3 regions of the Mesorhizobium sp. M0207 genome follow, and region 2 is predicted to be linked to each of the others. Evidence: predicted binding sites of a transcription regulator. Region 2 holds the regulator's gene; each other region holds the start of a gene.

The links. The regulator LexA, encoded in region 2, represses DNA repair genes until DNA is damaged. The targets are predictions, from matches to a motif close to TGTTCNNNNTGTGTTCNG.
Region 1: the regulator LexA is predicted to act here: its motif matches at 6,098-6,115, upstream of uvrA (excinuclease ABC subunit UvrA).
Region 3: the regulator LexA is predicted to act here: its motif matches at 2,565-2,582, upstream of dnaE (DNA polymerase III subunit alpha).

Annotation. Positions count from the first base shown of each region.
Region 1 covers NZ_JAMYSQ010000012.1:102,587-110,754, forward strand. Annotated here, with positions in the region: gene urtD (urea ABC transporter ATP-binding protein UrtD) at 1-89, shown strand, start outside; gene urtE (urea ABC transporter ATP-binding subunit UrtE) at 160-855, shown strand; gene NKJ15_RS17655 (hypothetical protein) at 1,068-1,268, shown strand; gene NKJ15_RS17660 (DUF72 domain-containing protein) at 1,315-2,121, opposite strand; gene NKJ15_RS17665 (GNAT family N-acetyltransferase) at 2,150-2,620, opposite strand; gene NKJ15_RS17670 (DUF302 domain-containing protein) at 2,617-3,027, opposite strand; gene uvrA (excinuclease ABC subunit UvrA) at 3,027-5,948, opposite strand; gene NKJ15_RS17680 (hypothetical protein) at 6,645-7,043, opposite strand; gene NKJ15_RS17685 (ATP-dependent Clp protease proteolytic subunit) at 7,040-7,645, opposite strand; gene NKJ15_RS17690 (SRPBCC family protein) at 7,672-8,168, opposite strand, start outside.
Region 2 covers NZ_JAMYSQ010000007.1:187,681-195,848, forward strand. Annotated here, with positions in the region: gene NKJ15_RS13305 (molybdopterin molybdotransferase MoeA) at 1-681, shown strand, start outside; gene NKJ15_RS13310 (hormone-sensitive lipase) at 689-1,519, opposite strand; gene kynU (kynureninase) at 1,615-2,862, opposite strand; gene lexA (transcriptional repressor LexA) at 3,310-4,044, shown strand; gene NKJ15_RS13325 (ComEC/Rec2 family competence protein) at 4,038-6,503, opposite strand; gene gltX (glutamate--tRNA ligase) at 6,600-8,021, shown strand.
Region 3 covers NZ_JAMYSQ010000012.1:1,584-9,751, forward strand. Annotated here, with positions in the region: gene NKJ15_RS17205 (S-(hydroxymethyl)glutathione dehydrogenase/class III alcohol dehydrogenase) at 1-45, opposite strand, end outside; gene NKJ15_RS17210 (acetyl-CoA carboxylase biotin carboxylase subunit) at 258-2,270, shown strand; gene dnaE (DNA polymerase III subunit alpha) at 2,845-6,372, shown strand; gene NKJ15_RS17220 (DMT family transporter) at 6,387-7,268, opposite strand; gene NKJ15_RS17225 (hypothetical protein) at 7,442-7,948, shown strand; gene NKJ15_RS17230 (DNA polymerase IV) at 8,099-8,168, opposite strand, start outside.

The DNA of each region.
Region 1 (8,168 bases), on a different contig from region 2:
GCCTGCACGAAGGCTCGGTGCTTTCCGAGGGCAGCCTCGACTTCGTTTCGGCCGACGAGCGCGTCGTCGAAGTCTATCTGGGGAGATGAACATGGTCTGGCGCGTTCCGTTCCATCATTTCGACCTTTCGTTCTTCACGCGTTGGAGAAAGCGCTGACCATGCTCGAAGTCTCCAATGCCACGCTGCACTACGGCGCTGCCCAGGCGCTGCGCGGCGTCTCGCTGAAGGCCGGCGCCGGCAAGATCACCTGCGTGCTCGGCCGCAACGGCGTCGGCAAGACCAGTTTGATGAGATCGATCGTCGGCCATCACCGGCTGACGAGCGGAAGCGTTGCCTTCGAGGGGAAGGCGCTCGACCGGAGCGCGGCGTATGATCGCGCCCGGTCGGGCATCGCATTCGTGCCGCAGGGCAGGGAGATATTTCCGCTGCTTACGGTGCGGGAAAACCTCGAATCGGGTTTTGCGCCGTTGAAGCGCGCCGATCGCAACATTCCCGGTCACGTCTTCGAATTGTTTCCGGTGCTGAAGCAGATGCTCGCGCGCCGCGGCGGCGATCTTTCCGGCGGCCAGCAGCAGCAGCTTGCCATCGGCAGGGCGCTGGTGATGCGGCCGAAGCTGCTGGTGCTCGACGAGCCGACCGAAGGCATCCAGCCGTCGATCATCAAGGACATCGGCCGCGCCATCCGCTATCTGCGCGACCAGGCCGGTATCGCCGTGCTTCTGGTCGAACAATATCTCGACTTCTGCCGGGAATTGGCCGATGAGGTCAACATCATGGACCGCGGTCAGATCGTCCATACCGGCCCAGCCGAGGATCTCGACCGGGCGGACGTCCGCAAATTCCTGACTGTCTGAATTCCTATTGATTCCGTTACTTTGCAACTCTGGCGCGCTGCAGATTGCGTGCTAGATTTTGCTTGGCCTTGGTGAGTCGGCCGCTTTCCGTAGCAGTTTCAACTTGGCAGATCAGGGGAAGGCGCGGCCCGCGTCGGCACGCTTGCGCGCAAGCCCTTCCAGCGATCTGTTGTCGTCCAACATTTCGGGTGCTTGGGAGCCAGGGCCAGTCAATGGAGCGCTATGTCGAGGACTACCAGAAACGACGGCTCACGGAGCGCGTCGATATCCTGACAGCCATCAACATTCTGAAATCGCAGGGGTATGACCACGACGAACTCATCGCGGAGATCACCAAGGTCTTCTATATCGATCTCGATGCTTTCAACGAGATCGTCAGGGTTGATCGGCGTCCGGACGAACGCGCCGCATAGCCGGTAATTGAGGACCCGGCCAGGCAGATCACCGACAGCGGGGGCGTCAGCCTGCGACCCGCTTCATCAGCGCGATGGCGCCGAACGGAGCGCGGACCTTGCCCTCGGTGATGAAGTAGACGAACACGTCGCGTGGCTTGACCGGCGCGTCGGTTGAAGGAGCGACACGCGGCAGGTCGGCCGGCACCTTGCCTTCCGCCCAGGTTTTTGCGCGCGCCGCCCATTCATCGAGCGCCTTTGGCGTGTAGCAATCGGGATTGTCGTCGCTGCCGGTCTGCAGCCGGGCATAGATGAAATCGCCGGTGACGTCGGCAATCCCCGGATATTTGGCGTGGTCGGCATAGACGATGGCGGCCTTGTGCTTTCGCGCCAAGGCGGCGAACTCCGGCACGACGAAGCTGTCGTTGCGCACCTCGACGGCGTGGCGCAGCGCAACGCCGTCCTGCTTTTCCGGCAACAGCTTGAGGAAGGCCTCGAAATCGTCCGGGTCGAATTTCTTGGTCGGCGCGAACTGCCACAAGATCGGCCCGAGCTTGTCGCCAAGTGCCGCGACGCCCGACCCGAGGAAGCGCATGATCGATTCCCCGGCCTCGCCGAGCACGCGGCGGTTGGTGACGAAGCGGTTGCCCTTCAGCGAATAGACGAAACCATCCGGCGCCTCGTTGGCCCATTTGACGAAGGTCGGCTCCTTGAAGCTCGAATAATAGGTGCCGTTGACCTCGACAGTGGGCACCTGCCGGCTGGCATAATGCAGTTGCTTGGCCTTCGACAATTTGTCCGGGTAGAAGGACGTGTCCCACGGCTCGAAGGTCCAGCCGCCCATGCCGGCGCGGATTGTTCCTGATTGAGTCATGGTCGTCCTCCCGGTTTGCAGAAAAGGATCACGCGATGGCGGTCGTCTCGACGGCTTTCGCCATGTCGACGACCGTCCATCCTGGCCGATATGGATTGGGCCGGCGACCCGTTTCGCGAAAGCCGTAGGCCTTATACAACGAAACGTTCCGTTCCATTCTGGCATTGGTGTAGAGTCGGATTTCAGGCAAGCTCCACAGGCGCGTCTGTTGCTCGGCCCAGTCGAGCAGCCCGATGCCGAAACCCTTGCCCTGAAAGGCGGGCGCAACGGCGACGCTGAAGATCATTGTATGGTCCGCATGTCGTTCGAGAACGATCAAGCCGGCCGGCTGTCCGTCCTGCTCCGAAAGCCAGACCTCGCCGCGTTCTATGCGCGGCACGTAGTCCTCGGTGACAGGGATCGGCGGTGCGCCGAGCAGGGCAGTGTAGGGCGCGTAGGCGTCGGTGGTGAGCGAGATGACCGTGGGGAGATCATCGGCCCGAGCGGCTCTCATGATCAAAACTGGCCCGCGCCGACAGCGGCCGCAATCACCTTGTCCATGCCGGCCGCTATCGCGGCGACGGCATTGCGACTGGCGTCGCCCAAGCCGTGGCGCTCAGCAAGCCAGTGCGCCTCATTGCAGGAGAGCCAGACCTTGCCTTGCTCGTCCTCCCAAGCCAGTGCCTTGACCGGCAGATCGATGCCGGCAAGTTGCCGGTCCTGCATCAGCGGCGTGCCGCCTTTCGGGTTGCCAAAAATCAGAAGCTGGGTCGGACGCAGGGAAGCTTCGACACTGCGCGCACCGGCGGCGTGGTCAATGCGGGCGAAGACCAGCAATCCTGCGCGTTCCACGGTCCCGACCAGGCGATCGATCGTTTCGGCCACGCCGAAGCGGCTTTGGACCGTGATGAGACCGTTCTTTACCATCACTCCGCCGCTTCGCGCTTGCCTCCGGGGCGCCGCTCCAGCAATTCCCTCAGGAACTGCCCGGTATAGCTGCGTTTTTCGCGAACGATTTCCTCAGGCGTGCCGGACGCTACCAGCTCGCCGCCGCCGTCACCACCTTCGGGGCCAAGATCGAGTACCCAGTCAGCCGTCTTGATCACCTCGAGATTGTGCTCGATGACGACCACCGTGTTGCCCTGGTCGACCAGCTCGTGCAGCACTTCAAGCAGCTTGGCTACATCGTGGAAATGCAGGCCGGTGGTTGGCTCGTCGAGGATGTAGAGCGTCTTGCCGGTCGCCTTGCGTGATAGTTCCTTGGCGAGCTTGATGCGCTGCGCCTCGCCGCCCGACAAAGTCGTTGCCTGCTGGCCAACATGGATGTAGCCGAGGCCGACCCGTTTCAGCGTCTCCAGCTTGTCGCGCACGCCGGGCACGGCGGCGAAGAAATCGACGCCTTCTTCGACCGTCATGTCGAGAACGTCGGCGATCGATTTGCCCTTGAACAGGACGTCGAGCGTCTCGCGATTGTAACGCTTGCCGTGGCAAACGTCGCAGGTGACGTAGACATCGGGCAGGAAGTGCATCTCGATCTTGATGACGCCATCGCCCTGGCAGGCTTCGCAGCGGCCGCCCTTGACGTTGAACGAGAAGCGGCCCGGCTGGTAGCCGCGCGCCTTCGCCTCCGGCAAGCCGGCGAACCAGTCGCGGATCGGCGTGAAGGCGCCGGTGTAGGTGGCGGGGTTGGAGCGCGGGGTGCGCCCGATCGGCGACTGGTCGATGTCGATGACCTTGTCGAGGAATTCCAACCCCTCGATGCGGTCGTGCTCGGCCGGATGCTCGCGCGAGCCCATGATGCGGCGCGACGCCGCCTTGAACAGGGTCTCGATCAGGAAGGTCGACTTGCCGCCGCCGGATACGCCGGTGACGGCGGTAAACGTGCCGAGCGGGATTTCGGCGGTGACGTTCTTCAGATTGTTGCCGCGCGCGCCGACGACCTTCAGCCGGCGGTTCTTCTTGGCCTCTCGCCGCGCTGCCGGCGTCGCCACTTCGAGCTCGCCCGACAGATATTTACCGGTGATCGAAGCGGGCGTCGCCATGATCTGCTGCGGCGTGCCCTGGGCGATGATGTGGCCGCCATGGATGCCGGCCGCCGGGCCGATATCGACGACGTAGTCGGCATGCAGGATGGCGTCCTCGTCATGCTCGACGACGATGACCGTGTTGCCGATGTCGCGCAGATGCTTCAGCGTGTCGAGCAGGCGGGCGTTGTCGCGCTGGTGCAGACCGATCGACGGCTCGTCCAGCACGTAAAGTACGCCGGTCAGGCCGGAGCCGATCTGCGAGGCAAGACGGATGCGCTGGCTCTCACCGCCCGACAACGTGCCGGAGTTGCGCGACAGCGTCAGATAGTCGAGACCGACATCGTTGAGGAAGCGCAGCCGCTCGCGGATTTCCTTGAGCACGCGCACCGCGATCTCATTCTGCTTGTCGTTGAGCGATGCAGGCAGGTCGGTGAACCACTGGTCGGCCTTGCGGATCGACAGCTCGGTGACCTCGCCAATGTGCTTGCCGGCGATCTTGACCGCGAGCGCCTCGGGCTTCAGCCGATAGCCGCGGCAGGCCGGGCAGGGCGTGGCCGACATGAAGCGCTCGATCTCCTCGCGCATCCAGGCGGATTCGGTTTCCTTCCAGCGGCGCTCGAGATTGGGGACGACGCCCTCGAAGGTTTTCGTCGTTTTGTAGGAGCGCAGACCGTCATCATAATGGAAGGTGATTTCGCGCTCGCCGGTGCCGTGCAGGACGGTTTGCCTTGCCTCCTCGCTCAAATCCTTGAACTTGTCGCCGAGCTTGAAGCCATAGGCAATGCCCAGCGCTTCCAGCGTCTGCGCATAATAGGGCGAGGTCGACTTCGCCCACGGGCTGACGGCGCCGGCGCGCAGCGAGACATTCTCGTCGGGCACGACCAGGCTGGCGTCGATGGCGCGTTGGCTGCCGAGCCCGTCGCAGGTCGGGCAGGCGCCGAACGGATTGTTGAAGGAGAACAGCCTGGGCTCGATCTCGGGAATGGTGAAGCCGGACACCGGGCAGGCGAACTTTTCCGAGAACAGCATGCGTTCATGCGTCTCGTTCTTCGATTTGTTGACCGAATCCTCGCCGGTCTGGCTGGCGTCGAGCGGCTTGTCGGCAAATTCCGCCACCGCCAGCCCGTCGGCCAGCTTCAGCGCGGTCTCGATGGAATCGGCGAGCCGCGTCGCCAGATCGCCGCGCACGACGATGCGGTCGACGACGACGTCGATGTCGTGCTTGTACTTCTTGTCCAGCGCCGGCACGTCTGCGATCTCATAGAAGACGCCATCGACCTTGACGCGCTGAAAACCCTTCTTCTGCAGCTCCAGCAGTTCCTTGCGGTACTCGCCTTTGCGGCCGCGCACCATCGGCGCCAGAATGAACAGCCGGGTGCCTTCCTCGACCGCAAGCACCCGGTCGACCATCTGCGAGACCGTCTGGCTCTCGATCGGCAGGCCGGTGGCCGGCGAATAGGGTACACCGACGCGGGCGAACAAAAGCCGCATATAATCGTAGATCTCGGTGACGGTGCCGACCGTCGAACGAGGGTTCTTCGAGGTGGTCTTCTGCTCGATGGAGATGGCCGGCGACAGGCCGTCGATCTGGTCGACGTCCGGCTTCTGCATCATTTCGAGGAATTGCCGTGCATAGGCCGAAAGGCTCTCGACATAGCGGCGCTGGCCCTCGGCGTAGATGGTGTCGAAGGCAAGCGACGACTTGCCCGACCCCGACAGGCCGGTCATGACGATCAGGCTGTCACGCGGCAGGTCGAGATCGACATTCTTCAGATTGTGTTCGCGTGCCCCGCGAATGGAGAGATATTTATGGTCGGCCATCGCCGGTCGCCGCCTCAGAATCTGGAATTCGTGGGATGGGCGGGTTTTCCCGACCACCCCCTATGTAGGTAATTTCGCCGCCTTTTCGAGAGACGCCACAACTCTCGACCAAAGCGTTTAACCGCCTTTCGCGCGAACGGGCAAGCGGAAAGAACAAAGGCCGAACACGCTCCTGACAAAAGCTGCCCGTGAGGCCGGCTTCACAAAGCGTCTCGCGATCACATTTTTCGGCAACCCGGCTATTCAAGGTTGACGTCCCCGCGTCATGGGGGCAGAATCCAATTGTCAACGAAGCCGGCCGTCTTTCGATGGCCTCGCGGCCTGGGGCTAGCCTGCGAGACGCCGCGGGTTATGCGATGAGCGCTTCGACGACAGTCGCAACGAACAGAAGGAGAGCAGAGGCATGACTCCACCGGATTGTTCCTTGAGGCTCCACGTGTCGCTGGAGCCGCGGCAGGTATAAGTAGCCAGGTCAGGCGTTTAGCGCTACCTGCCCACGTTGACCTGCCGATCCCCACAACAATCAGAGACTGCTAGTCGGATCGTCGGCTGAACGCCGCGAAGCATCCGAAATAAAAAGCCGGCAGTACACTCCCGGCAATTTGGATTTCAGATCCAAGAAAGCCCCGTCAGTTGCAAAGCAATGGCGGGGCTGTTCGTTTGAAGCGCAATATTTGTGGTTCACACCAGGCGAACTTAGCGGCTGGAGGGCCTGATCCCGCCGGTAGCGACATCAATGGTGATGCTACCGGAAATCCGAACGTCGGTATCGCCAATCTTGAAGGTGCCGTTGCCGCTGCCTAGAGCCATATCGTCAGGCTCAGGCCGCGGCGCTGGCTCGGCGATGCGATAATCGCTGGTCACACCGGGCAGAGCGCGCTTTTGCGAAGACGTCGAATTATCTTGGGCAAGTGCCATACCCACCAGCATGTTCGTGCCGGCAACGGTAGCGATGGCAAGGCATAACAGGCTGGATGAGCGGCTGGCGGTCATCGCCGGACTATAGTGCCGCGATAGCGGCAAGACCAGACCGATGGCGCTGAAATTGCGGGCGCTCAATCGCCTCAGTTCCGTCCGCCGGCCCGGCTCGTTCATGCGGCCTGCTTGCGAGTGTCGAAAACATGGTCGACGAGGCCCCAATCCTTGGCCTCCTGCGCGGTCATGAAAAAGTCGCGGTCGAGCGTGCGTTCCACTTCTTCGTAGGTGCGGCCGCAATGGCGGGCGTAAAGATCGGTCATGCGCCGCTTGGTGCGAAGGATGCCCTCGGCATGGCGCTGGATATCGGAGGCCTGGCCCTGGAAACCGCCGAGAGGCTGATGCAGCACGATGCTGGTGTTGGGTAGCGCGATGCGCCGCCCCGGTGTGCCGGCCATCAAAAGGAACGAGGCCATCGAGGCGGCGAAGCCCATACAAACCGTGGAGACCGGGCAACTGATATACTGCATCGTATCGTAGATCGCGAAACCGCTGGTCACCACGCCGCCCGGCGAGTTGATGTAGAGCGAGACCTCCTTGTCGGGATTGTCGGATTCCAACGACAGAAGCTGGGCGCAGACCAGCGCTGAGGTGCCGTCATCGATCGGGCCGTTGATGAAGACGATGCGCTCGCGCAGCAGCCGCGAAAATATGTCGAAGGCACGTTCGCCGCGGCTCGACTGCTCGATCACCATCGGCACCAGATTGGCAAGGCCGCTCATCGGTTGTCTCCGTTGACTGTTGTCGTTCAGGCCGCGCGCAGGAAGAGGCGCGGGGTGTTTGCGGCGATCTGCTTGTGCCTGGGAGTGTGCGCGTCAAAGGAAAGCCGGCAACCGGCGCCTGCCATCGCGATCTCCGGCACTGCTGCCCGAGCAAAACCATCATGGACGATGCGCAGATGCGTGCCGCCGGAAACGGTGCGGTCGAGCGTAAAGGTGACGATGCTGTCCACTGGGCTGTCGTTCATTGCGCTGTCCAGGGGATTGCCGGGCGGCACCTGCGTATCGCCGGGCGCCGGCCGCTCCCGCCAGGAATAGCGCAGCAGCCGTCCGGGATCCGCGTCGAGGATTTCGCACTCGATCGGCGCATTCGGCGCTTTAAAGGCAAAGCGGTTGCCGATTTCGGGCTTGATGTCGTTCGGCATCATCCAGGCCGCGAGCAGGTCCGGCACCGTCAGCGCCCGCCACACCTGTTCCGGCGGTTCGGGCAGCTCGCACTCGAACTCGATCTTGTCTGCGGCCATTT
Region 2 (8,168 bases):
CTGGTGGCCATCATCGCCACCGGCGACGAATTACTGCCGCCGGGCAGCGATCTTGGCCCCGACCAGATCATCTCCTCCAACGCCTATGGTGTCGCCGCTGCCGCACAGTCGGTCGGTGCGCGCGCGCTCGACCTTGGCATCGCGCCGGACCGCAGGGAGGCGATCGCTGCGCTGGTTGAAAAGGCCGTGAAGGCTGGCGCGAACGTCATCGTCACGCTGGGCGGTGCCTCGGTCGGTGACCACGACTTCGTCCATGAGGTGCTGACCGGGCAAGGCATGACGCTCGATTTCTGGAAGATCGCCATGCGGCCGGGCAAGCCACTGATGTTCGGGCGGCTGGGAGACATTCGCTGCATCGGCCTGCCCGGCAATCCGGTGGCAAGCCTGGTCTGCACTCAGCTCTTCCTGAAGCCGCTGCTGGCGCGGCTCGGCGGCCGCGCCTTTCAGCAGGATATACGTCGGGCACGGCTCGGTGCCGCCATGCCGGCCAATGATCTCAGGCAAGATTATGTGCGGGCTGTTGTCATAGATGACGCCGGTACGCCCGTGGCGACGCCGTTCGGCATCCAGGACTCCTCGATGCTGAAAATGCTGGCCGATGCCAACGGGCTGATCGTTCGCGCGCCGTTCGCGCCTGCCGCGGCGGCGGGCTCCCCCTGCGACGTGCTGATGCTACGCTGAACCTGCCTCACTCCGAAATCAAGGTCCGGGTCAGCGGATGGTCTGGATCGGCCAAACCGTCGATGATGTTGAAATGATGCCGGTCAGGTTCGACCACCGAGCTGGTCGCGGAACCCAGGCCGATCCAGATGTTGGCCAGCAACGCGCTCTGACGCAGGAATTCGGCGCGCTCGCCGCCGCCGGCCCAGCAGGTCAGGCGGGCCTTGTCCATCGGGCGCAGCAGCACCGGACTTTCGGCCTGCGCCTCGGCCTCATCGATCGCCAGCGTCTCGTTCATGCCGGTGCGCATGATCGGGCGCAAATCGTGCACCCCCGAGATCGACACCACATGACGAACGCGCCGGACCACTTCGGTCGCCAGCGGCGTCGTCGCCGTAACCATCCGGCTAACAAGATGGCCGCCGGCCGAATGCCCGGTCAGCATCAGCGGCCCTGCAACCATCGCCGCCGCCTTGCCGATCGCCGCGCCGACCTCCTTGACGATGCCGCCAATGCGTATCTGCGGACAGAGCGTGTAGGACGGCATCGCCACCGCATAGCCGCGATCAACAGGGCCAGCGGCAAGATGCGACCAGAAATTCTTGTCGAATTCCATCCAGTAGCCGCCATGAACGAACACCACGAGTCCCTTAGGCTTGATGGCCGGCAGGAAAAGATCGAGCCGGTTGCGTGGATTGTCGCCATAGGCCATGTCGAGCCGCGCCCTGCCCTCGGTCGAAAGCACGTCGCGGAAAACCCGCGCGGGCTCGATCCAGGCCGCCGGCCAGCGATCGCTGCCGGCTATGTTGGCGCCGTTGGCATAGGCGTTGTCCCAATCGGCAATGTGACGTTCGAACACCCTGCGCCCTCCCTGGCATATGGCCTTGCAGCGTAGCCGTAAGCATCGCGCGGCGCGTCGTCGCCAGCCTCACGATTCCAGCTCTCGCATCAATCTCAAGTGACAGCTGCTTTGATGGCGAAGCGCGCATCCTTCCACGCACCGGTGTGCAGGATGTCCTCAAGCACTTTGACGGCCTGCCAGACATCGGCATAGCCGACATAGAGCGGGGTGAAGCCGAAGCGCATGGTCGATGGCGCGCGAAAATCGCCGATCACGCCTCGTTCGATCAGCGCGCGCATGACCTGGTAGCCATGCTCATGCATGAATGAAATCTGGCTGCCGCGTTTTTCCCCATCGCGCGTGCTTTCGAGCGTGAGCCCGTAAGTGCCGCACTTTGCCTCGACAAGCTCGATGAACAGATCCGCCAGCGCGATGCTCTTCTTGCGCACCGCCGTCATGTCGACATCGTTCCAGATGTCGAGCGCGCCCTTCAGCGTGCGCATCGACAGGACCGGCTGTGTGCCGCACAGAAACCGGCGGATGCCGGTGCCGGCCGCATAGCCTGGCTCGAAGGCGAAGGGCCGTGCATGGCCCCACCAGCCGGTGAGCGGCTGCTGGATGTCGGAAAGATGCCGCTCAGCCGCATAGATGAAGGCAGGCGCGCCCGGGCCGCCATTCAGATATTTGTAGGTGCAGCCAACGGCAAAATCGGCGTTTGCCTTGTCGAGTTCGACTGGCATCGCGCCGGCGGTGTGGCAGAGATCCCAGACGATCATCGCCCCGGCTTCCTGAGCCCTGCGCGTCAGCGCCGGCATGTCGCGCAGTTCGCCCGACTTATAGTTGACGTGGTTGACCAGCACCACAGCGGTGCGTTCGTCGATCAGCTCTTCGATGGTCGGCGCGTCGACTCCCGAGAGGCGCAGCAGCGTATCTTTTCGCGTCGAAACCACACCCTCGGCCATGTAGAGGTCCGTCGGAAAACTATCGCCCTCGGCGACGATGACCTGCCGCTCCGGTCGCATGGCCATGGCGGCGTGCAGCAGCTTGTAGATATTGACCGATGTCGTGTCGCAGACCACTGTCTGGCCGGCCGCGGCCCCGATCAGGCGCCCGAGCTGGTCGCCAAGTTCAAGCGGCATGTTGAACCAGCCGGCCGTGTTCCATGCGCGGATGAGATCATGCGACCATTCTTCGGTCGCGGCCTTGTGCAGTTCATCGAAAGCGGCACGTGAAGCAGCTCCTAGCGAATTGCCGTCGAGATAGATCACTCCTTGCGGCAACACAAAGCGGTCGCGCATCGCGCGCAGCGGATCCGCGGCATCCATCGCCTTTATGGCCACGAGATCGGGAATTCCTGTCATGATTTGTCTGCTCCCCCAAGATCCAACGCAACGCCGGACACGCATCGACTGTTCTTCCATTACTTGGTTGCGCGCAGCAAGGCTCCACCGGCGAGAAGCAGCCTGACCAGGCGGTGGAAACCGGGACTTAACCCGAGGTTGGCGTTTTGAGTTCGTTTCGTTCACGGTGCATTGACCAAACCGCACAGTCGATACGGGTTCAATTCCGTGCCTTTTGCCGACCGACGGCCGATGCCAGTGCCGCCTTCTAGGAGGCCAGAAGGGCGCAAACGAAAGCAGAATCAAGGCGATGAGGCTTGCGGCGGTGAAAATGCGGTACGCCGGTAGGGGACGTCGTTTGTTTCCCGAGCCTTAACGCATTCATTAAACTTTAAACAGTTGCGGAACACAACTGGAACAGATAGTGTTTGTTCTGGGTTTGTTTTTCTGATTCTGTTGGGGGTCGCTATGCTGACACGCAAACAACACGAACTGCTTATGTTCATCCACGAAAGGTTGAAGGAAAGCGGTATCCCGCCTTCATTCGACGAGATGAAGGAAGCGCTCGACCTGGCTTCCAAATCCGGAATCCACCGGCTGATTACGGCGCTGGAGGAGCGCGGCTTCATTCGCCGTTTGCCCAACCGGGCCCGTGCGCTGGAAGTGCTACGCCTGCCTGACTCGATCGCCCCCGGCCTCAATGCGGCACGCAAGTTCTCGCCGAGTGTCATCCAGGGTAGTCTTGGGCAAGGCGCCCCTCGGCAAGGCAAGCCGACATCGTCGCGCGTGCCCGCAGCCGGAAATGACGACGATGTCGTCGCCGCCGTTTCGATCCCGGTGATGGGCCGCATCGCTGCCGGTGTGCCGATCGACGCCATCCAGCACCAGACGCATTCGATTTCGGTGCCGCCGGATATGATCATGGGCGGCGAGCATTATGCGCTCGAGGTCAAAGGCGATTCGATGATCGAGGCCGGCATTTTCGACGGCGACACGGTGATCATCCGCAATGCCGATACGGCGAGCCCCGGTGAGATCGTGGTGGCACTGGTCGACGAGGAGGAAGCGACGCTGAAGCGGTTCCGCCGCAAGGGCGCCTCGATCGCCCTGGAAGCCGCCAATCCGGCCTACGAGACGCGCATCTTCGGACCAGACAGGGTCAAGGTGCAGGGCAAGCTCGTCGGACTGATCCGCCGCTACTGAGCTCCGTCCTTGGCGCCGGCTTTGGGGTTGTCGGCCCGGCGGTATGGCGGCAGGCCCCGTGCCGCGCGTGAAAATTTCCGCTGCACGTGCCAGGGCCGGTATGATTTTTCGACGGCGAAGCGGATCTCGGCGCGTGTTGCCGCTTGTGGATCGAAATAGACGGCGGCACTTCCCGCGCGCGCCAGTTGCCGTTTGGTGACGACGAGGACCAGCCGGTCGTAGTAGCAGGGGTTATGGGCGGTGGCGTCGTCGATGACGATCAAGCTGGCAAAGGCGCAGGCTGGCCGCGCAGTATCGCGGTCCTTGGCTTGCGCGATGATCGCGCCGGATGGATGCCTGGCAAGGCAGAGGCCGTCCGTGCAAATGAACGGCATGCCCGGCGGTAGGTCGGCCGGATCGGCAATGTCGAATTGCGGGTCGTTCTTTCCAGGTGTTTCCGGCGCGACGATAGCCTCTGATGTGAGCGCGCGTTTCCAGTTGTCGATGGTGAACTCATTCGGGCGTGCCCGGTTGACCGCGAGTTCACCGCTGCCGATCGGCAGCGCGACCAGCCGTGCGTCCTCCGAGACCAATACGTCGGGTATGCGTGTCTGCGTTGTCGTCAGCAAGCCGGCGAGCGCAAAAGGAAGTGCCGCCAGCCGCAACCACGTCGTCGCCATGCTGGCAATGACGAGGGCGATCGTCACCAGAAGGACGGATCTCAGCGAAATCAGTCCGACCGCATCGATCGGCGAGCGCTCCGAGATCCACCCGGACAGGGCGATCATCGCCGTCAGCCCCTTGCCCATGACATAGAGAAAAGGGCCATCCGCACCGAACGGCATCGCCAGCGCGCTGAGAACGGCGAAGGGCATGACGACCAGTGAGACGATGGGCATGATGGCCAGATTGGCGAACAGGCTGAGCGGCGCCACGCGCTGGAAATGCCATATGGCGAAAAGCGCCGTGGCGCTCCCTGCAATGATCGAGGTCATCGCCAGACCGCACATGCCCAGCAGGACCTTTCGAGTGGCAAAGCGTAGCGGCGACTGCCGCGGCGGCGGCGTGGTGGCCCTGCCGGCGCGGTAATCGGACCAGCCTGCATAGGCGCCGACAAGGGCCGCCGTCGCGGCGAAGGACATCTGGAAACTCGGACCGACCACCTCGTGCGGCGACACCAGGATGACCGCGATGGCCGAGATCGCCAGGTTGCGCATGGTGAGCGCGGCCCGGTCGAACAGCACGGCGATAAGCATCACCGCCAGCATGATGAAGCTGCGTTCGGCCGCCACGACAATGCCGGAAAAGACGAGGTAGGCCGCAATCGAAAAAAGCGCGGCGGCCGCGGCATATTTCTTGACCGGCCGTCGCGATGAGAAATCGGGAAACAGCGCGAAGGCACCCCGGAGCAGCGCCATGATGGTGCCGGCGACCAACGCCATATGCAGCCCCGAGATGGAGATGATGTGGTAGATGCCGGTGCGCCGCATCGCTTCGTTGATCTCCTCGGGAATGCCGGCGCGCACGCCGACGATCAGCGCAGCAGCAATCTCGCCCTCGGCACCGCCGATGCGGCTGCGGATATGGTCGGCGATGGATTCACGCGCGTCTTCGATCGCGGAAGAAAGCTGCGCGGCAAGCGGCATGCTGTCCGACGACACGATTTTCGGATTGCCGAGAAAAAAGCCGCTGCCGCCGATACCGGCGAAATAGCTGTCGAAGGAGAAATCATAGCTGTCGGGCCGCACCGGGCCGGTCGGCGGCAGCAGCCGCACATAGCCGGTGATCTCAGAACCGGCGGTCAGCTCAGCCGGTATCTTCATCGCCGAAACGCGGAGCCGTTCCGGCATGTAGCGCAGTGTCGGCCTGGCGGTTGAGATCACATCGATTGTCAGCCTGATGCGGCCGCTCGCCATGGGCTCGTACGATACGACGCGACCCGTCAGCCGCGTCGAGATTTCGGAGCCGAGCATATGCGTTCCGACACGCCATGTCTCGAACTTGGCGGCAAGTACGCCAAGCGCGCAGAGCAGTGCCACCATGAAGCACAGGCGCGTCCTGGGCCATGACCGCGAGACGACGGCACAAAGGGTCGCGAGGAGCGCGATTGCGACCGGCTGTGGAAAGGCCGGCTCCACCGACAGCCCGAAATAAACGACCACCCCGCATGCGAGGAACACCGGCACCAGCAGGAAGGCGATGCCGCGGTCGAGTTCCAGACCGGCCGCTGTGGTTACGCTGTTGCGGATACGGGACGGTGACGGGAGGCGGAAACGCCTGCGCAGGCGTACGATAGGCTCGCCCGCGGGCACGAGAACCGTTGCTGGGTCGCTGGCCGGCAGCGACGGAGCATCGAAGCGCGGAGCAGGTAGCAATGCCGGTGCCGGCGGGACAGGCGGGGGAGCGGCAAACAGCAAGCGTTCGCTGACGTCGCTGCCAACGTCCTCGCCCTCGCCCGCACCACGGCCTCGCACAGCCATCGGGTCTGCCCCTTGCGCCCTCGACCTCCTATGCTACATGAACGCGCAACGCGCGAAAGTCCGCAAACCCACTTCCTTCGCCCGCCTGAGAGTTCCATGCCCGATAAGGTCGTCACCCGTTTTGCCCCCTCGCCCACCGGCTATCTGCACATTGGCGGCGCGCGCACGGCGCTGTTCAACTGGCTGTACGCCAAGCACACGGGCGGCACGATGCTGCTGCGTATAGAGGATACCGACCGTGAGCGGTCGACGGATGCGGCGACGGCAGCCATTCTCGACGGGCTTTCCTGGCTCGGACTCACCTGGGACGGCGCGCCTGTCTCGCAGTTCGAGCGCGCGCCGCGCCATCGCGAGGTGGCCGAGGAGCTGGTGCGCGTGGGCAAGGCCTATTACTGCTACGCGACGCCGGCGGAGCTGGAGGCGATGCGCGAGGCAGCGCGAGCCAAGGGGCTTCCGCCCCGCTATGATGGGCGCTGGCGCGACCGCGACCCGTCGGAGGCGCCGCCCGGCGCCAAGGGGGCGATCCGCATCAAGGCGCCGACAGACGGCGAGACGGTGGTGCATGACCGCGTCCAGGGCGACGTGCGCTTTCCCAACAAGGATCTCGACGATTTCATTATTCTGCGCTCGGACGGCAATCCCACCTACATGCATGCCGTCGTCGTCGACGATCACGACATGGGCATCACCCACATCATCCGCGGCGACGATCATTTGACCAACGCCGCACGCCAGACCGTAATCTATCACGCCATGGGCTGGGAGGTGCCGTCGATGTCGCATATCCCGTTGATCCACGGTGCCGACGGCGCCAAGCTGTCGAAGCGGCACGGTGCGCTTGGCGTCGAAGCCTATCGCGCCATGGGCTACCTGCCGGAGGCGCTGCTCAACTATCTGGCGAGGCTTGGCTGGAGCCACGGCGACGATGAGATCATGTCGATCGCCGACATGATTACATGGTTCGACATTGGCGACGTCAACAAGGGCGCCGCCCGTTTCGACTTCGCCAAGCTCGAGGCGCTTAACGGCGTGCATATGCGCCGGATGAACGACGCGGCGCTGCTCGACATCTTCATCGCCACTCTGCCCTATCTAGAAGGCGGCCCGGCAATCGCCGCTCGCCTCGACGACAGACGCAGGGCGCAACTGCTTGCCGCGTTGCCGGGCCTGAAGGAGCGCGCCAAAACGCTGGTCGAACTTGTTGAAGGGGCTGCATTCCTTTTCGTCGAACGGCCGCTGCCGGTCGACGAGAAGGCGGCGGCGCTGCTCAGCGGTGAGGCACGCGCGATCCTGCGGGGCGCTCATGCGGCACTAGCCACGGTTTCGGGGTGGTCTGCCGCCTCAGCCGAAGCCGCGATCCGCGACTATGCGCAGGCCGCCGGCTATAAACTCGGCGCCGTGGCCCAACCTTTGCGCGCCGCGCTCACCGGCAAAAGTACCTCGCCAGGTGTCTTTGATGTGCTTGCCGTGCTTGGCCGCGAGGAAAGCCTGGCGCGGATCGCTGATCAAATCGATTAGCAAACTGGCCCAAGAAGATTGGCATTGAAAGGTGTGTTTCGCAGTGCAACATTGGGTCTTGGCCTAATCTGCCGCGCAGATTCAATTGCGGGCGCAAATGTGCGTATTCCGATGCTTTTGACGTGTTGGGTTCAGATATTTTGCCTT
Region 3 (8,168 bases), on a different contig from region 2:
CAGCGGCTTTCCGGCGGCAACGGCGACAGCGGCGCGCGTTTTCATCAGGCAATCCTCCCAAGGCAGTCTGCAATCCAGGTTAGATTTAACTTACCATTCAGCTCTGCGCTATGCACGAAGCGACGTTCTGACCCCGGATTTTCGTCAGCGCCCGCCGTTTGCATGCGGGATAGGCTCCGACTTTGCCTTGACCGGCCCCCTGAAGCCCATAAAACGGGAGGTCCGTAAAAGAAGGGCAGCCGAGGGACGAGGCCTGCATGTTCACAAAGATCCTGGTCGCCAACCGTGGCGAGATCGCCTGCCGCGTGATCAAGACGGCGCGCAAGATGGGCATCGCCACCGTCGCGGTCCATTCCGACGCCGACCGCGACGCCGTGCATGTCGAAATGGCCGACGAGGCGGTGCATATCGGGCCTTCGCCGGCTGCGCAAAGTTATCTGGTCGCGGAAAAGATCATCGCCGCCTGCAAGGCCACAGGAGCAGAGGCCGTGCATCCCGGCTACGGTTTCCTGTCCGAGCGGGCATCCTTCTGCGAAGCGCTGGAGCAGGAAGGCATCGTCTTCATCGGCCCGAAGCCCAAGGCCATCAAGGCGATGGGCGACAAGATCGAATCGAAGAAGTTCGCCAATGCGGCCAAGGTGTCGACGGTGCCCGGCTGGCTCGGCGTCGTCGAAAACGCCGCCCATGCCGAAAGAATAGCCGGCGAAATCGGCTATCCCGTGATGATCAAGGCTTCAGCCGGCGGCGGCGGCAAGGGCATGCGCATCGCCTGGAGCAAGGCAGAGGTGCGCGACGGCTTCGACCGGGCGCGGTCGGAGGCGAAAAGCTCGTTCGGCGATGACCGCGTCTTCATCGAAAAATTCATCGTCGATCCGCGCCATATCGAAATCCAGGTGCTCGCCGACGCGCATGGCAACACGCTCTATCTCGGCGAGCGCGAATGCTCGATCCAGCGCCGCAACCAGAAAGTCGTGGAGGAGGCGCCGTCCCCCTTCCTCGACGCCAAGACCCGCAAAGCCATGGGCGAGCAGTCGGTGGCGCTGGCCAAGGCCGTCGACTACCAGAGCGCCGGCACGGTCGAGTTCATCGTCGACAGCGACAAGAACTTCTATTTCCTAGAAATGAACACGCGGCTGCAGGTCGAGCATCCGGTGACGGAACTCGTCACCGGCATCGACCTGGTCGAGCAGATGATCCGCGTGGCAGCCGGCGAAAAGCTCGCCATCAAGCAGAGCGACGTCAAGCTGAACGGCTGGGCGGTGGAAAGCCGCCTCTATGCCGAAGACCCGTATCGCAACTTTCTGCCGTCGATCGGCAGGCTGACGAAATACCGGCCGCCGGAAGAGGGAAAATTCGGCGAGGTCGTTATCCGCAACGATACCGGCGTTACCGAAGGCTCGGAAATCTCGATGTTCTACGACCCGATGGTCGCCAAGCTGTGCACCTGGGCGCCGACACGGCTGGCGGCGATAGACGCGATGTCGGAAGCGCTGGACAGTTTCGTCGTCGACGGCATCGAGCACAACATACCGTTCCTGGCGGCGCTGATGCAGCATCCGCGCTGGCGGGAAGGGCGGCTATCGACGGCGTTCATCGCCGAGGAATATCCCGACGGCTTCGCGCCCATTGTGCCGAACAACGAAGAAAACGCGGTGCTGGCCGCGATCGCCACCGCAGTCGAACTGCTGCGCCGCGACCGGCTCGACCGGCTGGGCGGGCGGCTGGCGCCGCATTCGGGCGCCTTGAAACGCGATTGGGTGGTGAAGATCGGCCGGGATTATCTTTCGGTTGCCATCGTCGAAGGCATGATTTCCATTCCGATGGAGCTCGACCTCACAATCGACGGCGGCAAACCGCTGACGGTGGCATCCGACTGGCGGCCGGGCGATCTCATCTGGCGCGGCACGGTCGGCGGCCGCAAGGTCGCGGCGCAAGTCAGGCCGGTGCTGAACGGGTTCCGCATCGCCTGGAAAGGCATCTCGGTGACAGCCCGCGCCATGCTGCCGCGCACCGCCGAACTCGAAAGGCTGATGCCGGAAAAAGTGGCGCCGGATACCTCGAAGATGCTGCTATGCCCGATGCCCGGCCTCGTCGTGTCGATTGCCGTTGCCGAGGGGCAGGAGGTCAAGGCCGGCGAGACGCTGGCCGTGGTCGAGGCGATGAAGATGGAAAACGTGCTGCGCGCCGAGCGCGACCTCATCGTCTCGAAGCTCAACGCCAGGCCAGGCGACAGCCTTGCCGTCGATGCGGTGATCATGGAATTCGCATGAGGCCGTACCCGCCCTCGACGCTCTGTCTGAAGTTGGCGGGACAGCGCGCGCCTCTGTCCTGCCGGATATCTCCCCCTCAAGTGTCCCTAAAGTGGGGAGATTGGCAGCTTCGGGGCCTAGCTCGCTCCTGCAAAGTTGGAAATTGGCGAAAGCCGAGATGATGGCTAATCTCCCCACTAGAGGGGGAGATGTCCGGCAGGACAGAGGGGGGCGCGAAGGAACGCGACCTTGCAATCCTCTGGATACGCTCTCGGGAGACGGACAACTCGAATTTTTCCCCGTCGCGCCGTATTTTGTTCTTGCTTTGTGCCGGCAGCTATGCTATTAATTTGGCTATGGTGCTAATTGGCTCCAACGACCCGCCCGCCGAGGCGGGTTTTGTTTGTAGCCTGAGGTTGGCGGGACAGCGCCCCTCTCTGTCCTGCCGGACATCTCCCCCACAAGGGGGAAATTGGCAGCTTCGGCGGTTGCTCTAAACCTCCAAAGCTCTAATCACTAGCGCTGGACTCGTGCTACCCGGCGCTCGACAATACAACTTCATCGACTGAGTCCCTTCAGGCGGCGCGAAAAAACCATGGCGGATGAAAGACTTCCACGCGATCCCTTGCTGCGCGAGGCCTATGCAAAGGCGTCGCGGGCGGAGGCGGCGGCGCGTCGATTCATTCATCTGCGCGTGCATTCGGCCTATTCGCTGCTCGAAGGTGCCTTGCAGCTCGGCAAGATCGTCGGCCATGCGGTGCAGGACGAATGCCCGGCAATCGCCGTCACCGACACCAACAATCTGTTCGGCGCGCTGGAATTCGCCCAGAAGGCGGTAAAGGACGGCATCCAGCCGATCATCGGCTGCCAGATCGACCTCGCCTTTTCCGGCGAGGCGAGCGACAGCCAGCGCGACCGCAGGCGGCAAGGACCGGAGATGCGGCCGGTCGTCCTGATCGCCGCAACCGAGGCCGGCTACGGCAATCTGGTCAGGCTGGTCAGCCGCGTCTATCTCGAGACACCGCCCGGCGAAGCGGTGCATCTGACGAGCGAGATGCTGCAGGGCCACACCGACGGATTGATCTGCCTTACGGGCGGACCGGGCGGTCCGATCGGCACTGCCTTGAAACAGGATCGCCGCGAACTCGCCGAGACCCGGCTCTCGGCGCTCAAGAGCCTGTTCGGCGACCGGCTCTATGTCGAGCTTGAGCGGGTCTCCGGCTACGACCGCGCCATCGAGCAGTCGTCGGTCGACCTCGCCTACCGCCACGATCTGCCGCTGGTTGCCACCAACGAGGCGTTTTTCTTCTCTCGTGAAGACTATGAGGCGCATGACGCCCTGATCGCCATCGCCGAAGGTTCCGTGGTTGCGGCCGACAATCGCCGCCGCCTTTCGCCCGACCACTTCCTGAGAAGCCAGGCCGATATGGCGAGGCTGTTCGCTGACCTGCCGGAAGCAATCGACAACACCGTCGAGATCGCGCTGCGCTGCTCGTATTACCCGAAGACCCGCAATCCGATTCTGCCGCGCTTTGCCGGCCGCGATGTCGCCGACGCCGATGCTGCGGTCAAGGCGGAGGCGCAGGAGCTTGCCAGGCAGGCGCATGAAGGGCTGGAGGCGCGGCTGGCGGCGCACGGGCCGACGCCCGGCTATACCGTCGAGCAATATCGCGAAAGGCTGGATTTCGAGCTCGGCGTCATCGAGAAGATGAAATATCCGGGCTATTTCCTGATCGTTGCCGACTTCATCAAATGGGCCAAGGCACAAGGCATTCCGGTCGGCCCGGGCCGCGGTTCGGGCGCCGGCTCGCTGGTCGCCTATGCCACGACCATCACCGACATCGATCCACTGCGTTTTTCGCTGCTGTTCGAGCGCTTCCTCAATCCCGACCGCGTGTCTATGCCCGACTTCGACATCGACTTCTGCCAGGACCGGCGCGAGGAAGTCATCCGCTACGTCCAGCAGAAATACGGCCGCGACCAGGTTGGCCAGATCATCACCTTCGGCACGTTGCAGGCGCGCGCGGTGCTGCGCGACGTCGGCCGCGTGCTGCAGATGCCTTACGGGCAGGTCGACAAGCTGAGCAAGATGGTGCCGTCGAACCCGGCCAATCCGGTCAAGCTCGCCGACGCCATCGCCAACGAGCCGCGCTTTGCCGAAGAGGCGGAGCGTGAGCCGATCGTGCAGACGCTGCTCGATACGGCGCAGAAACTGGAAGGTCTTTATCGGCACGCCTCGACGCACGCCGCCGGCATCGTCATCGGCGACCGGCCGCTGTCGGAGCTGGTGCCGATGTACCGCGATCCGCGCTCGGACATGCCGGTCACGCAGTTCAACATGAAATATGTCGAGCAGGCCGGGCTGGTGAAATTCGACTTCCTTGGCCTGAAGACGCTGACGGTGCTGGACAGGGCCGTCAAGCTGATCCGCCGCCGCGGCATCGAGATCGATCTTGCCCACATTCCGCTCGACGACCCCGAAACCTACGCCATGCTGTCGCGCGGCGAGGTGGTCGGCGTGTTCCAGGTGGAAAGTGCCGGCATGCGCAAGGCGCTGATCGGCATGCGGCCCGACTGTATCGAGGACATTATCGCGCTGGTCGCGCTCTACCGGCCGGGGCCGATGGAGAACATACCGACCTACAACGCCAGAAAGCACGGCGAGGAGGAGATGGCGTCGATCCACCCGAAGATCGACCATCTCGTCAAGGAGACGCAAGGCGTCATCGTCTACCAGGAACAGGTGATGCAGATCGCGCAGGAGCTCTCCGGCTATTCGCTGGGCGAAGCCGATCTGCTGCGCCGCGCCATGGGCAAGAAGATCCGCGCCGAGATGGACAAGCAGCGCGAGCGCTTTGTTTCGGGCGCGGTCGAGCGCGGCGTCGGCAAGCCGCAAGCCGACTTCATCTTCGACCTGCTGGCAAAGTTTGCCGACTACGGTTTCAACAAATCGCATGCCGCCGCCTATGCCGTCGTCTCCTACCAGACCGCCTATCTGAAGGCGCATTACCCCGTCGAATTCCTGGCGGCATCGATGACGCTCGACATGGGCAATACGGACAAGCTCGCCGATTTCCGCCAGGATGCGCTGCGCCTCGGCATCGAGGTGGTGGCGCCGTCGGTCATGACGTCGTTCCGGGATTTCGAGGTCGGCGAGAACCGCATCTTCTATTCGCTGGCCGCGCTCAAGGGCGTCGGCGATGCGGCGGTCGAGCACATCGTCGCCACGCGCGGCGAAAAACCCTTCAAGAGCCTCGCCGATTTCTGTGAAAGGGTCGATCCGAAGATCGTCGGCAAGCGCGTCTTCGAAAGCCTGATCATGGCCGGCGCGCTCGACTGCTTCGGTCATGACCGCGCGGCGATGATGGCCGGCGTCGAGCGGATGATGGGGCTGGCGTCGCTGGCGCAGCAGAATGCCGTCACCGGCCAGCATGACATCTTTGGCGCCTCGCTCGGCGCACAGTCGCAGGCGCTCAACTTGCCGGCGACCGATCCCTGGCTCGCCGCCGACCGCCTGCACCGTGAATTCCAGGTGGTCGGGTTCTATCTCTCGGCGCATCCGCTCGACGAATACAAGGCGGCGCTGCAGAAAATGCGGGTGCAGACCTGGGGCGAGTTTTCGGCCGCCGTCAAACGCGGTGCTGCCGCCGGCCGGCTCGCCGGCACGGTGACCACCAAGCAGGAGCGCAAGACGCGCACCGGCAACAAGATGGGCGTCGTGCAGTTCTCCGACACCTCCGGCCAGTATGAAGCGGTGCTGTTTTCCGAGGGGCTGGCGCAATACCGCGACCTGCTCGAACCCGGCCGCTCGGTGGTGATCACCGTTTCGGCCGAGGACAGGCCTGAAGGCGTCAATCTGCGCATCCAGACCGTGCAGTCGTTGGAGGAAGAGGCAAGCCGTATCCAGAAAGCGTTGCGCATCTTCGTCAGAAATGACGCACCGGCATCGACAATCCAATCGCAGCTTGGCCAGCGTGGCGACAGTCAGGTGAGCATCATCGTCATCAAGGAAGGCGGCGAGGGCGAGGTCGAGATCGAGTTGCCCAACCGCTACCGCGTTTCGCCGCAGATCGCGTCGGCGATGCGGGCGGTGCCGGGCGTGGTCGAGGTGGAACTGGTCTAAGAGTTAGCGCACGCTTATGAAGCGGCGATCTCCGCCGGTTGCGGTGCTCTCCGCTGCAGATTGAGCAGATTGCCGAGCAGGATCAGCAGGGCGCCACCGGCGGTGAAGGCGTCGATCTGCTCGTGATAGAGCAGCCATCCGATCACCGCCGACAGCGGCACGCGCAAAAAGTCCATTGGCGAGATGACCGTCGCATCGGCATAGACAAGTGCGCGGGCCATGCAGAAATGCGACGACATGCCGGTGAAGGCGATGAGCAGGATCCACGGCCAGAGTTCAAGCGGCGGGTTGCGCCATTCGTAAAGCGCCGGGACGAGGCCAAGCAGCGACTGGATGATCAGCATCCAGAAGATGATGCGCACGACGCTGTCCGTCCGCGTCAGCGATTTGACGAGGACCACCGAGACGCCGAAGCAGACCGCGGCTCCCAGCACGATAACATGCCCCGGATTGACCGCGCCGACGCCCGGACGCACGATGATCACAACGCCGATCAGCCCGAGCACGATCGCCGCCAGCCGTGGCCGGGACAGCCTTTCGCCGAGGAAAGCGACGGCCAGCAAAGCGGTCCAGATCGGCGTCGTGAATTCGATCGAGATCAGTACCGCAAGCGGGATCAGCGTCAGGGCGTAGAGCCAGGCAGCCTGGCCGGTATAGTGGACGACGTTGCGGGCGATATGAGCCAGCGGGCGTCCGGTGCGCATCGCCGCAAAACCGCCTGACATCATGACCAGCGGCAACAGGATGAAAAAGCCGATCACCGAGCGCAGCTCGAGCACCTGGAAGACGTTTAGTTCGGCCGTCGTGGCACGGCCGGCCACCGACATCGCCAGGAACGAGGCGATCGACAGCGCCATCCAGAACGCGGCCTTGGGGATCGAGGGTGCGGGTGCCATGCGGCTATGTCGCAAGCCGGAGCGCTCATCGCAACCGCTAGCCGACGCATTCGACTGGGCCAGCCGCGCAGCGTTGCAAACAGTGATGTTGAAGCCGGAACCCGCCGCTGAGGGGAGCGTTGGTCCCTCAGTGTTTGCGTGCTGTGTTTTGGATACCAACGAGGAGCGGTCCGATGAAATCACTTGCACGATTTGTACTTGCCGGCTGCCTGACGGCCGGGGCCGGGGCAGCGCATGCCGACGATCCGGATTTTCTTCGCTCATTCCAGGGGAATTTCGCCGGCAAAGGCATCGTCAAGGTGACCACCGATGCGCCGACGGTGAATGTCTCCTGTCATTTCAATTCCGACGCAACGTCGAGCTCGCTGTCGCTCGACGGCAGCTGCCGCGGTCTTATCGTGGTAACGCGCGCCATCAGCGCCGATCTCAAATCGAGCGGGACGAAATACACCGGCACCTATGTCGGATCGCGCACCGGGCCGGCGCAATTGAGCGGCAGCCGCTCCGGCAACGCAATCAATCTCGGCATCCGTTGGGCCAAGGAGGTCAATGGCGATCGCAAGGCGCAAATGACGGTCGAGAAGAACGGCGAGAATGGCATGCGGCTGATCGTCGTCGATACCGATCCGAAAACCGGGAAGAGTGTGGTGACCACCCGGATCGATCTGCAGCGCACGTGACTGGGGCAAGTTGATATTCAGGTGAGGCCGGCCTGCGAAAAGCGGTTTCCTGCGCATCCAGTGCTCACGTACTCACAAGTGCGCTCCGCTCCGGTTCTCGGAAACCACCCTTCTCGACTCGGCCTGACCTGAATCTCAAACATGCCGGTATCATTCCTCGACCGGTTCGGGCGGATGGGCATCGCGGCCCTTGCCGAAGGTATAGCCGGTTTCCACCGCC